4 regions of the Pseudomonas sp. GCEP-101 genome follow, and region 2 is predicted to be linked to each of the others. Evidence: predicted binding sites of a transcription regulator. Region 2 holds the regulator's gene; each other region holds the start of a gene.
The links. The regulator sigma-54, encoded in region 2, starts transcription at its own class of promoters, with help from an activator protein. The targets are predictions, from matches to a motif close to ANTGGCATNNANNTTGCTNT.

Region 1 (3,836 bases), 890 kb from region 2:
CAGCCTTCACGCAGAATGCCCAGCAGGCGCACGACTTCATCGATGCCGGCGACCTCCAGCGACACGCTGACGTCGGAGAGCCGGTAGATGCAGTAGTCGTACAGCCGCGCCAGGCCCTGCACGGTCTCGCCGCCGTTCTCGTAGTCGAGCGCGCCGTTGAGGCCGTTGAGGATGTTCAGGCACTTCTCCAGGGAGCGGCCCTTCTGCTGGTAGCGCTTGTGCTCGATGTGCCCGCGGGCGCGGGCCAGTTCGTCGAGCAGGCCGTCGAACAGCACCAGCACCAGTTCGTAGGGCGAGGACGAGGCGGCCTTGGATTCCAGGTCGATCATCCGGTAGCTGTCGTAGCTTTCGTTCATGCCGTAGGCGCTCATCCGAACATCCCGCTGGTCTGGTCCATCGACTGCATGGTCTGCATCATCGAGGTGTATTGCTTGAGGTAGCGCGCGTAGTAGGTGTCGTACTGCTTCTGCAGGTTGTCGTAGTCGTCGTTGACGCGGCTGAGGCTGTTGTTCAGGGCGTCCTTGCGGTTCTTCATGACGCCATTGACGCTGTTGGTGTACACGGCGACGCCCTTGTCGAGGCTGTCGAGCAGGTTGCCCTTGCCCATGAACAGCTTGTCCAGAGCCTCGGGGTCGCTGGCGATGGCCTTCTCGAAACGGGTCGCATCGAGGGTCAGCTTGCCGCTGCGGTCGGCGCTGATGCCCAGGGTGATCAGGTTGGCGCCGCCGAAGCTGGTGCGGACCATCTGGTTCAGCGCGTTCTCGATGGCGCGCACGCTGGAATCGCCCGCCAGGGCGCCGCGGGCGTTGCCGTTCTGGTCGCCGGCGGCGGTGAGGCTGTCGATGGTGCCGGCCAGGGCGTTGAAGGCGTCGATGAAGGTCTGCACCTTCTTCTTGGTCTCGCTCTGGTCCTGCGCGACGGTCAGACGGATCGCCTGTTCGCCGGACTTCTGCGCCTGGGTGAAGGTGGCGCTGACGCCGTCGATGATGTTGTCGAAGGTGTTGCTGGCGTTGGTCAGCAGCATGCCGTTCTCGCCCCCCAGGCGAACGCGGGCGTCCTGCGCCTTGGACAGCTCCTGGGGGTTGCCGATGGCGTTCTCGAAGGCGCCATTGGCGCTGTCGGTGCCGCTCAGCGACAGGCTGATGGCGTTCTGCGCGCCGGACTTCTCGGCGCCCAGCACCAGCGAGACCTGGCCGTTGCTGCGCACCAGGGTGGCCTTCACGCCGGTGTTGTCGGTGGCCTTGTTGATGGCCGCGGCCAGCTCGTCCAGCGAGTTGGCGCCGTCGCCGTCGGTGTCGATCTTGCTCAGGTCAATGTCGAAGGATTTGCCGTTCTGGGTCAGGGTCAGGGTGCCCTGGGTGTCGATATCGCTGGTCTGCAGGCCGGAGAACGACAGCTGGTGGCTGGTGGCGAGCTGCTCGACGAAGAAGTCGTAGCTGCCGGGCACGGCGTTCTTGTCCACCTTGGCGGTCAGGTAGCCGTCCTTGCTGGTGGTGGCGCTGTTGACCAGCATGCTGCTGTTGCTGCCGGTCACGCCCTGCAGGCTCTTTACCGCCGAGGAGAAGGTCTTGAGCGCCGACTCGAGCGAGGTCACCGCGGTCAGCTGGGACTGGTACGACGTCTTGTTGCGGTCGGCCTTGTTCAGGCCGTTCTGCACTTCGTACGTGGCCAGCTGCTGGGCCATGCTTTTGACGTAATCGGAATCTATGGTCGCCATCTGAATCCACCTCTTTCATCCGGGCAGAGCAATTACGGTGCCAATGCCGGAGGGCCCGTCACTCGGGGCTTTGCGGGTTGACCAGGGAGAAGTCCAACTTCCGCCCGGCGTGGTTTGGCGCGCAGCGGGAAGCGGTATTTCCGCCTGCCGCCCACGCGCGCCCTGATGCAGGGAAAGGGCGACCGTGGGACGGGATTCGTTAAGGGGATCTGGCGGGGTGTTTTTGCGGGTGACGGGAGAGTGGGTTGCCGTGCGGTTCGCGAGCAAGCTCGCTCCTACAAGTAATGCCGGCGCGCTCTTCGTAGGAGCGAGCTTGCTCGCGAACGATGTCCGGCCCAACGGCGCCCGTCAGTACAGCTGGCGCGAATACACCGGCTGCTGGCGCGGATCGCCCATGAGCTGGCTGAGGATGTCGTGGTGCATCGCCAGCAGCTTGCCGTTGCGCTCGTTGAGGCGCTTGCACTGGGCGGTGAGCTGGCCCAGTTGCTGCCACTCCTGCTGCAGTTCCTCGCGGCGCGGCGGCGTGTAGTTGGACAGCAGCGTGCGCATGCCGTCGGCGTCCATCGGCAGGTGGAAGGCGCGCAGCACACGGCTGCGGCGCTGGGCGCGGCCGGCGATGGCATCGAGCAGCGCCTGGATGTGCGGGTTCAGCGCCTCGATCTGCGCACTATCGCGCGCCAGCAGGTGGCGATACAGCTCCTGCAGGCGCTCGCGCAGCGCCAGGCAATCGCGGCCATCCTGCTGGATGTCCTGCTCGATCACCTGCAGCAGCCGCGCGCGCTGGGTCATGCGTCGCTGCCGCGGTGGTAGGAGAGGATGCTGGTGGCGAGCACGCTGGTGTCGTTCTGCAACTCGCCATTCATCAGCGCGCGGCGAATTTCCGCGACGCGGCTCTGGTCCACGTCGGGCATGGCGCGCAGGGTTTCCTGCATCTCGTCCAGGCGCAGCGAATCGTTGACCGGCGCGCTGGCGCTGGCCTCTGCCGCCGGGGCGGCGCGCTCGCTGCGCGCGGGCTTGGCGGACTCGCTGGTGGCCAGCGCGACGCTGGTCAGTTGCCGGGTGATTTCCATGGTGGGTATCCGAAATTCTTGGGCTTTGACTCAGAGGGCGACCGCCTCGCCGGAAAACTTAAATGCCAATGTCGCGCAAGAGCCGGCGGATAACCGCACGCGGTTATTCGCCCTGCGGAACACCTGCGTAGGGCGCATGACGCGGAACGCGTTATCCGCCACTTCCGCCGCCCACACTCAAGCCCGCGCCCGCCACCACGATTGCGCGGCGAGGCCATCCTGGATTTTCTGTTCCTGCTGGGCCAGCTGCAACTGCCATTGGCCGACCTTGGCCTCGATCACCTGGGCCAGCACCTTCTCGCTGCGCATGGCCGCCATCAGCTCGCCCTGGATGCGCGCCAGGGTCTGCTCGGCGACCTCCAGCTCGCGGCGCTGCAACTGCAGCATCTTGTGCAGGGTGGCCTTGTACTGTTGCTGGTTGTGCCGCTGCAGCGGCGTGCTGGTGGCCACGCTGAAACCGCACAGGCGGTCCAGCCCGGTGATGTTGTTGCGGTAGCGCTGGCAGAGGTTCTGCTGGTAGTTGACCCGGCCCAGCAGTTCGCGAACCTTGCCGCCGCGCACGTCGGCCAGGCGCCCGAGCATGTCGATCTGCGCCTTCATCAGCGGCCCCCGACGATGCTTTGCAGGGTGGCGACGCTGGCGCCCAGCTCGGCGCCATCCGCGGTTTCCTGGCGCAGGTAGCGCTCCAGCATGGGCGCCAGCTGTACCGCGCGGTCGGTCTTCACGTCCATGCCCGGCGTGTAGCCGCCCAGCGGGATCAGCTCCTTGATGCGCTCATAGGTGCCGCTGAATTCCTTGAACTGCCGCGCCGCGGCGAGGTGCGCAGGGTCCGCCACCTGGCTCATGCAGCGGCTGACCGAGGCGCCGATGTCGATGGCCGGGTAGTGCCCGACGTCCGCCAGCCGGCGCGACAGCACGATGTGCCCGTCGAGGATGGCGCGGGCGCAGTCGACGATCGGGTCCTGGTGATCGTCGCCCTCCGCCAGCACCGTGTAGATGGCGCTCAGGCTGCCTGTCTCGCCCTCGCCATTGCCGGCGCTCTCCACCAG
Region 2 (3,836 bases):
CCGACGTGACCCTGGTCACCACGCCCGACCTCTTCTTCCACCGGGAGAACGAGCCTCAGCCGTGGCATGTCCAGAGCGTTCGCGCCGAAGTGGCCCCCGAAGGCAAGCAGGTCGAGCTGATCGACGACGTGCGCGTTGCGCGCACCGACGCACAGCAGCGCACGCTCCTGCTCAACACCTCGCGCATGACGGTGTTCCCAGACAAGGACTATGCGCAGACTGACCAACCCGTGAAGATCACCGAACCCAACGGTGTGACCACGGCAGTTGGCATGAAAGCGTATCTGAAAGACAGCCGGATGCTCCTGCTGTCCAACGTAAGAGGTCAGCATGAGGCTCGTTAACACCCTCCCCCTTCTCTTCAGCCTCGCCGCCGCCATCGGCAGCTCTGCCGCCTGGGCGCTTCCCACCGACCGGGAACAGCCGATCCGCGTCCAGGCCGACAGCGCCGAACTGGATGACAAGCAGGGCGTAGCGGTCTATCGCGGCGACGTGGTGGTGACCCAGGGCAGCATGAAGCTGACCGGCAACACCGTCACGCTCAAGCAGAACAAGGATGGCGAGATCGAGGTCGTCACCTCGGTCGGCAAGCCCGCCTACTTCGAGCAGAAGCCGGCGCCGGACAAGCAGATCACCCAGGCCTACGGCCTGACCATCCAGTACTTCGTGTCGCAGAACCGCGTGGTGCTGATCGACCAGGCCAAGGTGATCCAGGAAGGCAACACCTTCGAAGGCGAGAAGATCGTCTATGACACCCAGCGCCAGATCGTCAACGCAGGCCGCGCCACCGGCTCCCAGGTGACCACGCCGCGTCCGCGTATCGACATGGTCATCCAGCCCAAGAAAAAGCAGGATCAAGCGCAGTAATGGCTACGCTAACCGCCCAGCACCTCGCCAAGAGCTACAAGAGCCGGCAAGTCGTCCGCGATGTCAGCATGAGCATCGATAGCGGGCAGATCGTCGGCCTGCTCGGCCCCAACGGAGCGGGCAAGACCACCTGCTTCTACATGATCGTCGGCCTGGTTCGCGCCGATCAGGGCGTCGTGCGCATCGACGAGCAGGATGTCACCCACCTGCCCATGCACGGCCGCGCACGCGCCGGCATCGGCTACCTGCCGCAGGAAGCCTCGATCTTCCGCAAGCTGTCGGTGGCGGACAACATCGGCGCCATCCTGGAAACCCGCGCCGACCTCGATCGCGCCGGCCGCCAGGAAGCCCTGGAGGGCCTGCTCGAGGAGTTCCACATCCACCACATCCGCGACAACCTCGGCATGAGCCTGTCCGGTGGTGAACGCCGCCGCGTGGAAATCGCCCGCGCCCTGGCCAGCTCGCCGAAGTTCATCCTGCTGGACGAACCCTTCGCTGGCGTCGACCCGATCTCCGTGGGCGACATCAAGCAGATCATCCATCACCTCAAGGCCAAGGGCATCGGTGTGCTGATCACCGACCACAACGTCCGCGAGACCCTGGATATCTGCGAAACGGCGTACATCGTCAACGACGGTCAACTGATCGCCGAAGGCAGCGCCGAAAGCATCCTCGCCAACGACCTGGTGAAGGAAGTCTACCTGGGCCACGAGTTCCGCCTGTAAGGCCCCGCGCCGCGCCCTGCCTGGGCGCGGCAGCCTCTCTCCTGCCCAAGCGTGGCGCGGCTTGCCGGCCGCTGCGCGTCGTATTCGGCTGCCCGCTCTTGCCTGGCGCAACCGGGTTGTAACGAAAGGTCGACAGCCCCTAGGCAAAGCGTCCAAACTCAGGCATATAATTTGCTTCCTCGCGGCGCTCCGGCGTCCGTAGTCGTGGATATGGCGCGCCGTGCGCCAGCGAACAAGGTGCCTAGTTCCAGCATGAAACCATCGCTAGTCCTCAAGATGGGCCAGCAGCTGACGATGACCCCGCAGCTGCAACAGGCCATCCGACTGCTCCAGCTCTCCACGCTGGACCTCCAACAGGAAATCCAGGAAGCCCTGGAGTCCAACCCGATGCTGGAGCGCCAGGAAGAAGGCGAGGATTTCGATAACAGCGACCCCATGGCGGACGGCGCAGAGTCCGGCGCCAACGGTACCAGCAGCAGTTCCCAGGACAACTTCCAGGAAAGCACTACGCCCACCGCCGACAGCCTCGACGAGGACCAGTGGGCCGAGCGCATCCCCAACGAGTTGCCGGTCGACACCGCCTGGGAAGACATCTACCAGACCAGTGCCAGCAGCCTGCCCAGCAACGATGACGACGAGTGGGACTTCACCTCCCGCACCTCCGCCGGCGAAAGCCTGCAGAGCCACCTGCTGTGGCAGCTCAACCTCCTGCCGATGTCCGATACCGACCGCCTGATCGCCCTGAGCATCATCGACGGCATCACGGACGACGGTTACCTCGAAGAATCCCTCGACGACATCCTCGCCTCCATCGATCCCGAATTGGGCGTAGAGATGGATGAAGTGGAAGTCGTGCTGCGCCGCGTGCAACAGCTCGAACCCGCCGGCGTCGGCGCGCGCAACCTGCGCGAATGCCTGCTGCTGCAGCTGCGCCAGATGCCGCCCAAGACCTACCTGCTGGCCGAGGCCATCCGCCTGGTCAGCGACCACCTCGACCTGCTCGGCAGCCGCGACTACAGCCAACTGATGCGACGCATGAAGCTCAAGGAAGACGAGCTGCGCGAAACCATCGAGCTGATCCAGTCGCTGCACCCGCGCCCCGGCTCGCAGATCGAATCCGGCGAAGCCGAATACGTGGTCCCGGACGTCATCGTCCGCAAGCACAACGACCGCTGGCTGGTGGAGCTGAACCAGGAAGCGGTGCCGCGCCTGCGCGTCAACTCGCAATACGCGGGCCTGGTACGCCGCGCCGACTCCAGCGCCGACAACACTTTCATGCGCAACCAGCTACAGGAAGCGCGCTGGTTCATCAAGAGCCTGCAAAGCCGCAACGAGACGCTGATGAAGGTGGCGACGCAGATCGTCGAGCACCAGCGCGGCTTCCTCGAATACGGCGAGGAGGCGATGAAACCGCTGGTCCTGCATGACATCGCCGAAGCGGTGGGCATGCACGAATCGACCATCTCCCGCGTCACCACGCAGAAGTTCATGCACACGCCGCGGGGCATCTTCGAGCTGAAGTACTTCTTCTCCAGCCACGTCAGCACCTCCGAAGGCGGCGAGTGCTCCTCCACGGCGATCCGCGCGATCATCAAGAAACTGGTCGCGGCGGAAAGTCCGAAAAAGCCATTGAGTGACAGCAAGATCGCTGGTTTACTGGAGGCACAGGGCATTCAAGTGGCACGTCGTACCGTCGCCAAGTACCGGGAGTCCCTAGGAATCTCTCCCTCGAGCGAGCGCAAGCGACTGGTGTGACGTTGATCCACGCCAAAGTGTTCCGGCGGCAGGCCCCCTAACCTGCCACTTACACACGGGCAACAAGGAGAAAGCGGTATGCAAGTCAACATCAGTGGACATCAACTGGATGTGACCGACGCCCTGCGCGACTATGTCGGCGAGAAACTTGGCCGGCTGGAGCGCCACTTCGACAAGATCACCAATGTTCAGGTCATCATGGAGGTCGAGAAACTGAAGCAGAAAATTGAAGCCACCCTCCACATCGCCGGAGGCGAAGTGGTGGCCTGCGCCGAACATGAAGACATGTACGCGGCCATCGACCTGCTCACCGACAAGCTCGACCGCCAACTGATCAAGCACAAGGAAAAATACCTCGAACGCCAGCAAGGTGTGGGCGTTCGTTAACCCCTCTCTATGATCCGACTTGAGCAAATCCTGACCCCCGGCCGTTCCCTCGTGAACGTGCCGGGCGGCAGCAAGAAACGTGTCCTCGAACAAATCGCCAAC
Region 3 (3,836 bases), 870 kb from region 2:
GAGTTCCTGGTGCAGGACGGCGAGGCGCTGCTGATGGACGTGAACCCGCGCTTCTCCGGTGGCATCGCCTTCAGTCACCTGTCCGGCTACGACATGGTGGCCAACCACCTGCGCTGCTTCCGCGAGGCGCCGCTGGACGCACCGCTGCTGCCGGTGCCGAGCATCCATGCGCGGCGGCTGGTGGAGGTGACGACTCACAGCGGACTGCCGGTGAGCGTAGGAGCGGACTCTGTCCGCGATGTCCTGACGCCGCTGCAGCGCTGAGCGAGGAGCTCCTTGCGGGAGTGGGCAATCGCCCTCTGTTGGCTCGAAGCCCGCCGCGTGGGCGATCGCGGACGGAGTCCGCTCCTACAGGGCGCGTGGGGGCATCAGAAGAGGCTGCTGACCTCGCCTGATGCCATCACCTTCGCCTCGATGACCTTCTGGCTGCGCAGGTTCTTCACGCGGATCACCTCGTCCTGCTTGCCGTTGGCGAGTGCCTCGCCGACCGCGCTGGCCTGGATGCCGTCCTGGCTGGCGACGATCTTCACCTGCTGGCCGCGGCGCACCAGCAGCGCGCCATCCAGCAGCGCCGGCGTCAGTGGCTGCTCGGCGCGGATACGGCGGCGGGCGGTCTTGCCGGCTACCTCGGCGATGTCGGTGAAATAACCCCGCGCGCTCTTGCCCAGTTCCACCGGCGCAAGCTTGAGTTGCGCCGCCTCCAGCGTCTGGCCGCGCTCGATCTCGCCGCTGGCCACCACCGTCGGCAGGTACAGCGTGGGTTGGCTGATGAAGGTCACCGGCCAGCCGGGTTGCCCCGCGCAGCTGGCTTCGAAGCGGCGCCGCGCGGTGGGCGCCGAAGGCGCTTCGAGCAGGCGCAATTGCGGCTCGCCGGCGCAGGGGGCGAGCTTGGCGAGGCTGTTGGGCAGGTTGTTGTTCAGCGTGAAGGTCATGCCGTTCCAGCCGGCCTTCCGGGCGCTGATCTTCAGCTCGGCGGCCACCTGTCGCTGCGCCGCGGCATCCAGTTGCGTGCGCGCATCATCGGCCTGGACGAGCGTTGCCGGCAGCAGGAGGAAGCAGGCGGAAAGGGCCTTTCCGCATTCCCTCGCACGGCGCGTCGAAAGCGGAAAAGCCGCGTTGCCCGCGCCTCTGGATAGAGCGAGTAAAGCCTTGTAAATCAACGACATGAAGCGGCCTTCAAGGGTCGGCATGGTTCGTGCTCTATCGCCTCGCACGCCGAACGACGAGAGTGGGTGGGGACGAATGAGTATACGGTTTGACGAAACCCTGGGTATCCACGAGAGAGCCCTTTCGCTGCACATGCAGCGCAGCGAAATCCTGGCCTCCAACCTGGCCAACGAAGATACGCCCGGCTTCAAGGCGCGGGATATCGATTTCGCCGCCGAAATGCAGCGCCAGGACAGCGTCAGCGTGTTGCTGGCCAGCACCGGCGCGGCGCGCCCGGATCTGAAATACCGCATCCCCAACCAGCCCTCCCAGGACGGCAACAGCGTGGAGCTGTCCACCGAGCAGGCGGAGTTCTCGCGCAATGCGATGGATTTCCAGACCAGCCTGACCTTCCTGACCATGAAATTCCGCGGCCTCAAGCAGGCCATCGAGGGACGCTGACGCCATGGCATTCGACTCCATCTACCGCATCGCCGGCTCGTCGATGAACGCGCAGACCGTGCGCCTGAACACCGTGGCGAGCAACCTGGCCAACGCCGATTCCGCCGCCAACAGCCCGGACGCCGTGTACCAGGCGCGCAAGCCGATGTTCGCCGCGGTCTACGAGAACGACCAGCTCACCCGTGGCACCGGCATGGGCGGCGCCCACGTGCAGGTGCTCGACGTGGTGACCTCCGGCCGCGCCCCGCAGCGCCGCTACGAGCCGGGCAGCCCGCTGGCCGACGCCACCGGCTACGTCTACTACCCCGACGTCAACGAGATCGAAGAGATGACCGACATGATGTCCGCCACCCGCAGCTTCGAGACCGGCGTGGAGGTGCTCAACCGCGTGAAGAGCATGCAGTCCAGCCTGCTGAAACTGGGAGACGCCTGATGAGCACGGTCAACAACGACACCCGCAGCTCCGCCAGCGGCACCGCGTCGGACACGCCCAGCCAGGCGGTGAACCTCGGCGAGCTGACCGACATGGAGAACAGCTTCATCACCCTGCTGGTCGCCCAGGTGCAATACCAGGACCCGACCAAGCCGGTGGACAGCACCGAGTTCATCAACCAGTACTCGGCCATGGCGCAGGTCAAAAGCATGCAGAACATGACCACCCTGCAGCAGAACAACCTGGTGCTGATGGACAACCTGCAGACCCTCACTGCCGCAGGCCTGGTCGGCCAGGAAGTGAAGGTCAGCGCCGACAGCCTGCAGCTGGGCGGCGACAAGGTCAGCGGGCAGGTCATCCTGGAACACGCCTCGGCCACCACCGTGCTGCAGCTCACCGATGCCAACGGCGTGCGCACCGACATCACCCTCGGCCCGCAGGAAGCCGGTTCCGTGCCCTTCACCGTCGACCCCCAGGCGCTGGGCCTGAAGCCCGGCCACTACAGCCTGGCGGTGAAGACCGAGAGCGGCGAGACACCGGGCATCGAGGTCTCCGGCCTGGTGCACAACGTCCGCGTCAGCGCCGATGGCCCGGTGCTGGAGGTCGAGGGCGCCGGTTCCGTGCCTTTCTACAAGATCGTCGAATTCAGCCAGGGCCAGGCCGCCTGAGCGCCTGTTGCCCCCTTCCTAGGATGAGCTAACGCCATGAGCTTCAACATCGCCCTGACCGGCCTGAACGCCGTCACCCAGCAGCTGGACACCATCAGCAACAACATCGCCAACTCCGGCACCGTGGGCTTCAAGTCCTCGCGCACCGAGTTCGGCAGCGTCTACGCCGACAGCAAGGGCATGGGCGTGGAAGTCACCGGCACCACCCAGAGCATCAGCCAGGGCGGCTCGCTGGTGTCCACCAACCGCGCGCTGGACCTGGCCATCTCCGGCGGCGGCTTCTTCGTGGTGAAGAGTGGCAACGGCGACACCCAGTACACCCGCGCCGGCGTGTTCAGCCAGGACAACGCCAACTACCTGATCAGCGCCACCGGCCAGCGCCTGCAGGGCTACCCCACCGACGCCGCGGGCAACCTGCTGGTGGGCACCGTCTCCGACCTGCAGGTGAAGACCGCCAACCTGCCGGCCAAGGCCACCGACAAGCTCGAGTTCGTCGCCAACCTCGACTCCAACGAGACCGCGCCGACCGTTGCACCGTTCGACCCGCAGAACGTGGCGACCTACAACTCCACCTACACCAGCAAGATCTACGACTCCCAGGGCAAGGAACACACCCTGACCCAGTACTTCGTGCTGACCGGCACCAACACCTGGGACGCGCATTACGCCGTGGACGGCAACGCCGTGGGCGCCACCCAGTCGCTGACCTTCGCCCCGGACGGCTCGCTGTCCTCGCCGATCGCGTCGGTGCCGGTGGGCTTCACCCTGCCGGGCGTGGACCCGATGAACATCGCGCTGGACTACACCGGGACCAGCCAGTACGGCTCGGACTTCGTCGTCACCACCAACCGCACCACCGGCTACGCCGCCGGCGAGCAGACCGGCATCGCGGTGGAGAACGACGGCAAGGTCTACGTCAACTACAGCAATGGCCAGCGCATGCTGCAGGGCCAGGTCGCCCTGGCGAACTTCATCAACGCCGGCGGGCTGCAGAACCAGAGCGGCACCGCCTGGACCGAGACCTCCGCCTCCGGCGCACCGCTGATCGGCGTGCCCGGCATCGGCCAGTTCGGTTCGCTCTCGGCCGGCAACCTGGAAGGCTCCAACGTCGACATCACCCAGCAACT
Region 4 (3,836 bases), 1.1 Mb from region 2:
ACCGCGTACCGCCGGGCGTGGACGAAGCCGCCTACGTCAAGGCCGGCTTCCTCTCTGCCGTCGCCAAGGGTGAAGCCACTTCCCCGCTGCTGACCAAGACCCGCGCCGTCGAGCTGCTGGGCACCATGCAGGGCGGCTACAACATCGCCACCATGGTCGAGCTGCTGGACAGCGCCGAGCTGGCCGATGTCGCCGCCGAGCAACTCAAGCACACCCTGCTGATGTTCGACGCCTTCCACGACGTCGCCGAACGCGCCAAGAAGGGCAACGCCGCCGCCAAGGCCGTGCTGCAGTCCTGGGCCGATGGCGAGTGGTTCAAGGCCCGTCCGGCCGTCGCCGAGAAGCTGACCCTGACCGTGTTCAAGGTCCCCGGCGAAACCAACACCGACGACCTGTCCCCCGCTCCGGACGCCTGGTCGCGCCCTGACATCCCGCTGCACGCCCTGGCCATGCTGAAAATGGCTCGCGACGGCATCGAGCCGGTTCAGCCGGGCTCCGTCGGCCCGCTGAAGCAGATCGAAGCCGTCAAGGCCAAGGGCTTCCCGGTTGCCTACGTCGGCGACGTGGTCGGCACCGGTTCGTCCCGTAAATCCGCCACCAACTCGGTGCTGTGGTTCTTCGGCGACGACATCCCCTACGTACCGAACAAGCGCGCTGGCGGCTTCTGCTTCGGCACCAAGATCGCCCCGATCTTCTACAACACCATGGAAGACGCCGGCGCCCTGCCGATCGAATTCGACTGCACCAACCTGGCCATGGGCGACGTCATCGACGTGTACCCGTACGAAGGCAAGGTCGTGCGTCATGACAGCGGCGAAGTGGTCACCACCTTCGAGCTGAAGACTCCGGTCCTGCTGGACGAAGTCCGCGCCGGCGGCCGTATCCCGCTGATCGTTGGCCGTGGCCTGACCGAGAAAGCCCGCGCCGAGCTGGGCCTGCCTGCATCCGACCTGTTCAAGAAGCCGGAAGCACCGGCCGACAGCGGCAAGGGCTTCACCCTCGCACAGAAGATGGTTGGCCGCGCCTGCGGTCTGCCGGAAGGCCAGGGCGTACGTCCGGGCACCTACTGCGAACCGAAGATGACCACCGTCGGTTCCCAGGACACCACCGGCCCGATGACCCGCGACGAGCTGAAAGACCTGGCTTGCCTGGGCTTCTCCGCCGACCTGGTGATGCAGTCCTTCTGCCACACCGCTGCCTATCCGAAGCCGATCGACGTCAAGACCCACCACACCCTGCCGGACTTCATCATGACCCGCGGCGGTGTCTCCCTGCGTCCGGGCGACGGCATCATCCACAGCTGGCTGAACCGCATGCTACTGCCTGACACCGTCGGCACCGGCGGCGACTCGCACACCCGCTTCCCGATCGGCATCAGCTTCCCGGCCGGTTCCGGCCTGGTGGCCTTCGCCGCTGCCACCGGCGTGATGCCGCTGGACATGCCCGAATCGGTTCTGGTGCGCTTCAAGGGCAAGCTGCAGCCGGGCATCACCCTGCGTGACCTGGTCCATGCGATCCCCTACTACGCCATCCAGGCTGGCCTGCTGACCGTCGAGAAGAAAGGCAAGAAGAACATCTTCTCCGGCCGCATCCTCGAGATCGAAGGTCTGAACGACCTGACCGTCGAGCAAGCCTTCGAGCTGTCCGACGCCTCCGCCGAGCGTTCGGCTGCCGGCTGCACCATCAAGCTGCCGGAAGAGGCCATCGCCGAGTACCTGAAGTCCAACATCACCCTGCTGCGCTGGATGATCGGCGAAGGCTACGGCGACGCCCGCACCCTGGAGCGCCGCGCGCAAGCGATGGAAGCCTGGCTGGCCAACCCGCAACTGCTGGAAGCCGACAAGGACGCCGAGTACGCCGCGGTCATCGAGATCGACCTGGCCGACGTCAAGGAGCCGGTACTCTGCGCTCCGAACGACCCGGACGACGCTCGTCTGCTGTCCAGCGTCGAAGGCCGCAAGATCGATGAAGTCTTCATCGGTTCCTGCATGACCAACATCGGTCACTTCCGCGCTGCCGGCAAACTGCTGGACAAGGTCAAGGGTGGCATTCCGACCCGTCTGTGGCTGGCTCCGCCGACCAAGATGGACGCCCACCAGCTGACTGAAGAAGGCTACTACGGCATCTACGGCAAGGCTGGCGCGCGCATGGAAATGCCGGGCTGCTCGCTGTGCATGGGCAACCAGGCTCGCGTGCAGACCGGTTCCACCGTGGTCTCCACCTCGACCCGTAACTTCCCGAACCGTCTGGGCGACGCCACCGACGTGTTCCTGGCATCCGCCGAGCTGGCCGCTGTCGCTTCGATCATCGGCAAGCTGCCGACCGTCGAGGAGTACATGGCCTACGCGAAGGACATCGACAGCATGTCTGCCGATATCTACCGCTACCTGAGCTTCGACCAGATCGCCGAGTTCCGTGAAGCGGCAGCCAACGCGAAGATCCCGGCCGTCCAGGTCTGAGTGATCCCCGCGTGATGAAAAGCCCCGCCTGAGTGCGGGGCTTTTTCTTTTCCAGGGCCCGACCTAGAGCGCCTGCGCCCGCCCCTCACGATGGGCCTAATACTTATTGACCGGTTGCGTCCCGGCCCTCGAGGTCTAAGGTGGACGACAGGCTCCTGCCGATATCCGTGCTCAGGTGCCCTTGTGGAACCCTCCAGAGGTGCGCTCCCTTCCTCTGCGCCCCGCCCTCCATGGCGGGGCTTCTTTTTTCCGCGCTCCTGCTGGCACAGCCCTTGCTGCGCTTCTGATACCTGCGATCCAACGGCGGATCGCCCCCGACAACGGCGTCGCGACTACCTCCCTTCAGCGGCAGGTGGTGCGGCGCCATTTTTTTTTGCATTGAAGGTGCGTTGGGAGTGCGTTCAGAGGTGGACATGATCGACAACAGCAACGGTCGTTCGGACAACCTGGCCTGGGTGGCTGGCTCCGATGCGCCGGAGAAGACCGCGCTCAACCTGGGCTTCATGGCCCTCACCGATTCGGCATCGCTGGTGGTGGCTGCCACCCAAGGCTTTGGCCAGCCTTACGGGCTGACCCTCAACCTGCAGCGGCAGAGTTCCTGGGCCGGGCTGCGGGACCGCCTGCTCAGTGGCGAACTGGACGCCGCACAAGGCCTCTACGGGCTCATCTATGGCATGCAGCTGGGCCTGGGCGGCGCCCCGGCGACCGACATGGCCGTGCTCATGGGCCTGTGCCAGAACGGCCAGTCGATCAACCTCTCGGCCCCGCTGATGCGCGACGGCGTGACCACTGCCGGGGCATTGCAACGCCACGTGCGCCAGCACGGTGCACCGCTGACCCTCGCTCACACCTTCCCCACCGGCACCCATGCCATGTGGCTGTACTACTGGCTGGCCAGCCACGGCATTCACCCGCTGCAGGACGTGCGTAGCCTGGTGGTGCCACCGGCGCAGATGGTCGCGCACCTGAAGGCCGGGCGCATCGACGGCTTCTGCGCGGGCGGTCCCTGGGGCGCGCTGGCCGTGGATGAAGGCATGGGCTTCACCCTCGCCACCAGCCAGCAGATCTGGCCGGACCACCCGGAAAAAGTCCTGGGCACCACCCGCGCCTTCGTCGAGCAGTACCCCAACACCGCCCGCGCCCTGGTAATGAGCCTCCTTGACGCCAGCCGCTTCATCGAGGCCAGCGACGACAACCGACGCAGCGCTGCCCAACTGATCAGCAGCGAAGACTATGTCGACGCCCCGCTCGCCAGCATCGAGCCGCGCCTGCTCGGCCGTTACCAGGACGGCCTGGGCAATGCCTGGCAGGACGCCCACCCGTTGCGCTTCTTCAACGACGGCCAGGCCAACCACCCCTGGCTCTCCGACGGGCTGT

Region 1: the regulator sigma-54 is predicted to act here: its motif matches at 1,743-1,762, upstream of fliD (flagellar filament capping protein FliD).
Region 3: the regulator sigma-54 is predicted to act here: its motif matches at 1,183-1,202, upstream of flgB (flagellar basal body rod protein FlgB).
Region 4: the regulator sigma-54 is predicted to act here: its motif matches at 2,719-2,738, upstream of N0B71_RS18650 (CmpA/NrtA family ABC transporter substrate-binding protein).

Annotation. Positions count from the first base shown of each region.
Region 1 is NZ_CP104011.1:2,103,548-2,107,383, reverse strand. Features, by position in the region: gene fliS (flagellar export chaperone FliS) at 1-371, opposite strand, end outside; gene fliD (flagellar filament capping protein FliD) at 368-1,717, opposite strand; gene flgN (flagellar protein FlgN) at 2,066-2,506, opposite strand; gene flgM (flagellar biosynthesis anti-sigma factor FlgM) at 2,503-2,787, opposite strand; gene N0B71_RS09490 (flagellar FliJ family protein) at 2,965-3,387, opposite strand; gene fliI (flagellar protein export ATPase FliI) at 3,387-3,836, opposite strand, start outside.
Region 2 is NZ_CP104011.1:2,990,378-2,994,213, reverse strand. Features, by position in the region: gene lptC (LPS export ABC transporter periplasmic protein LptC) at 1-344, shown strand, start outside; gene lptA (lipopolysaccharide transport periplasmic protein LptA) at 331-867, shown strand; gene lptB (LPS export ABC transporter ATP-binding protein) at 867-1,592, shown strand; gene N0B71_RS13675 (RNA polymerase factor sigma-54) at 1,845-3,347, shown strand; gene hpf (ribosome hibernation-promoting factor, HPF/YfiA family) at 3,426-3,734, shown strand; gene ptsN (PTS IIA-like nitrogen regulatory protein PtsN) at 3,744-3,836, shown strand, end outside.
Region 3 is NZ_CP104011.1:2,121,689-2,125,524, forward strand. Features, by position in the region: gene N0B71_RS09590 (ATP-grasp domain-containing protein) at 1-264, shown strand, start outside; gene flgA (flagellar basal body P-ring formation chaperone FlgA) at 369-980, opposite strand; gene flgB (flagellar basal body rod protein FlgB) at 1,243-1,608, shown strand; gene flgC (flagellar basal body rod protein FlgC) at 1,613-2,041, shown strand; gene N0B71_RS09610 (flagellar hook capping FlgD N-terminal domain-containing protein) at 2,041-2,709, shown strand; gene flgE (flagellar hook protein FlgE) at 2,746-3,836, shown strand, end outside.
Region 4 is NZ_CP104011.1:4,047,143-4,050,978, reverse strand. Features, by position in the region: gene acnB (bifunctional aconitate hydratase 2/2-methylisocitrate dehydratase) at 1-2,459, shown strand, start outside; gene N0B71_RS18650 (CmpA/NrtA family ABC transporter substrate-binding protein) at 2,873-3,836, shown strand, end outside.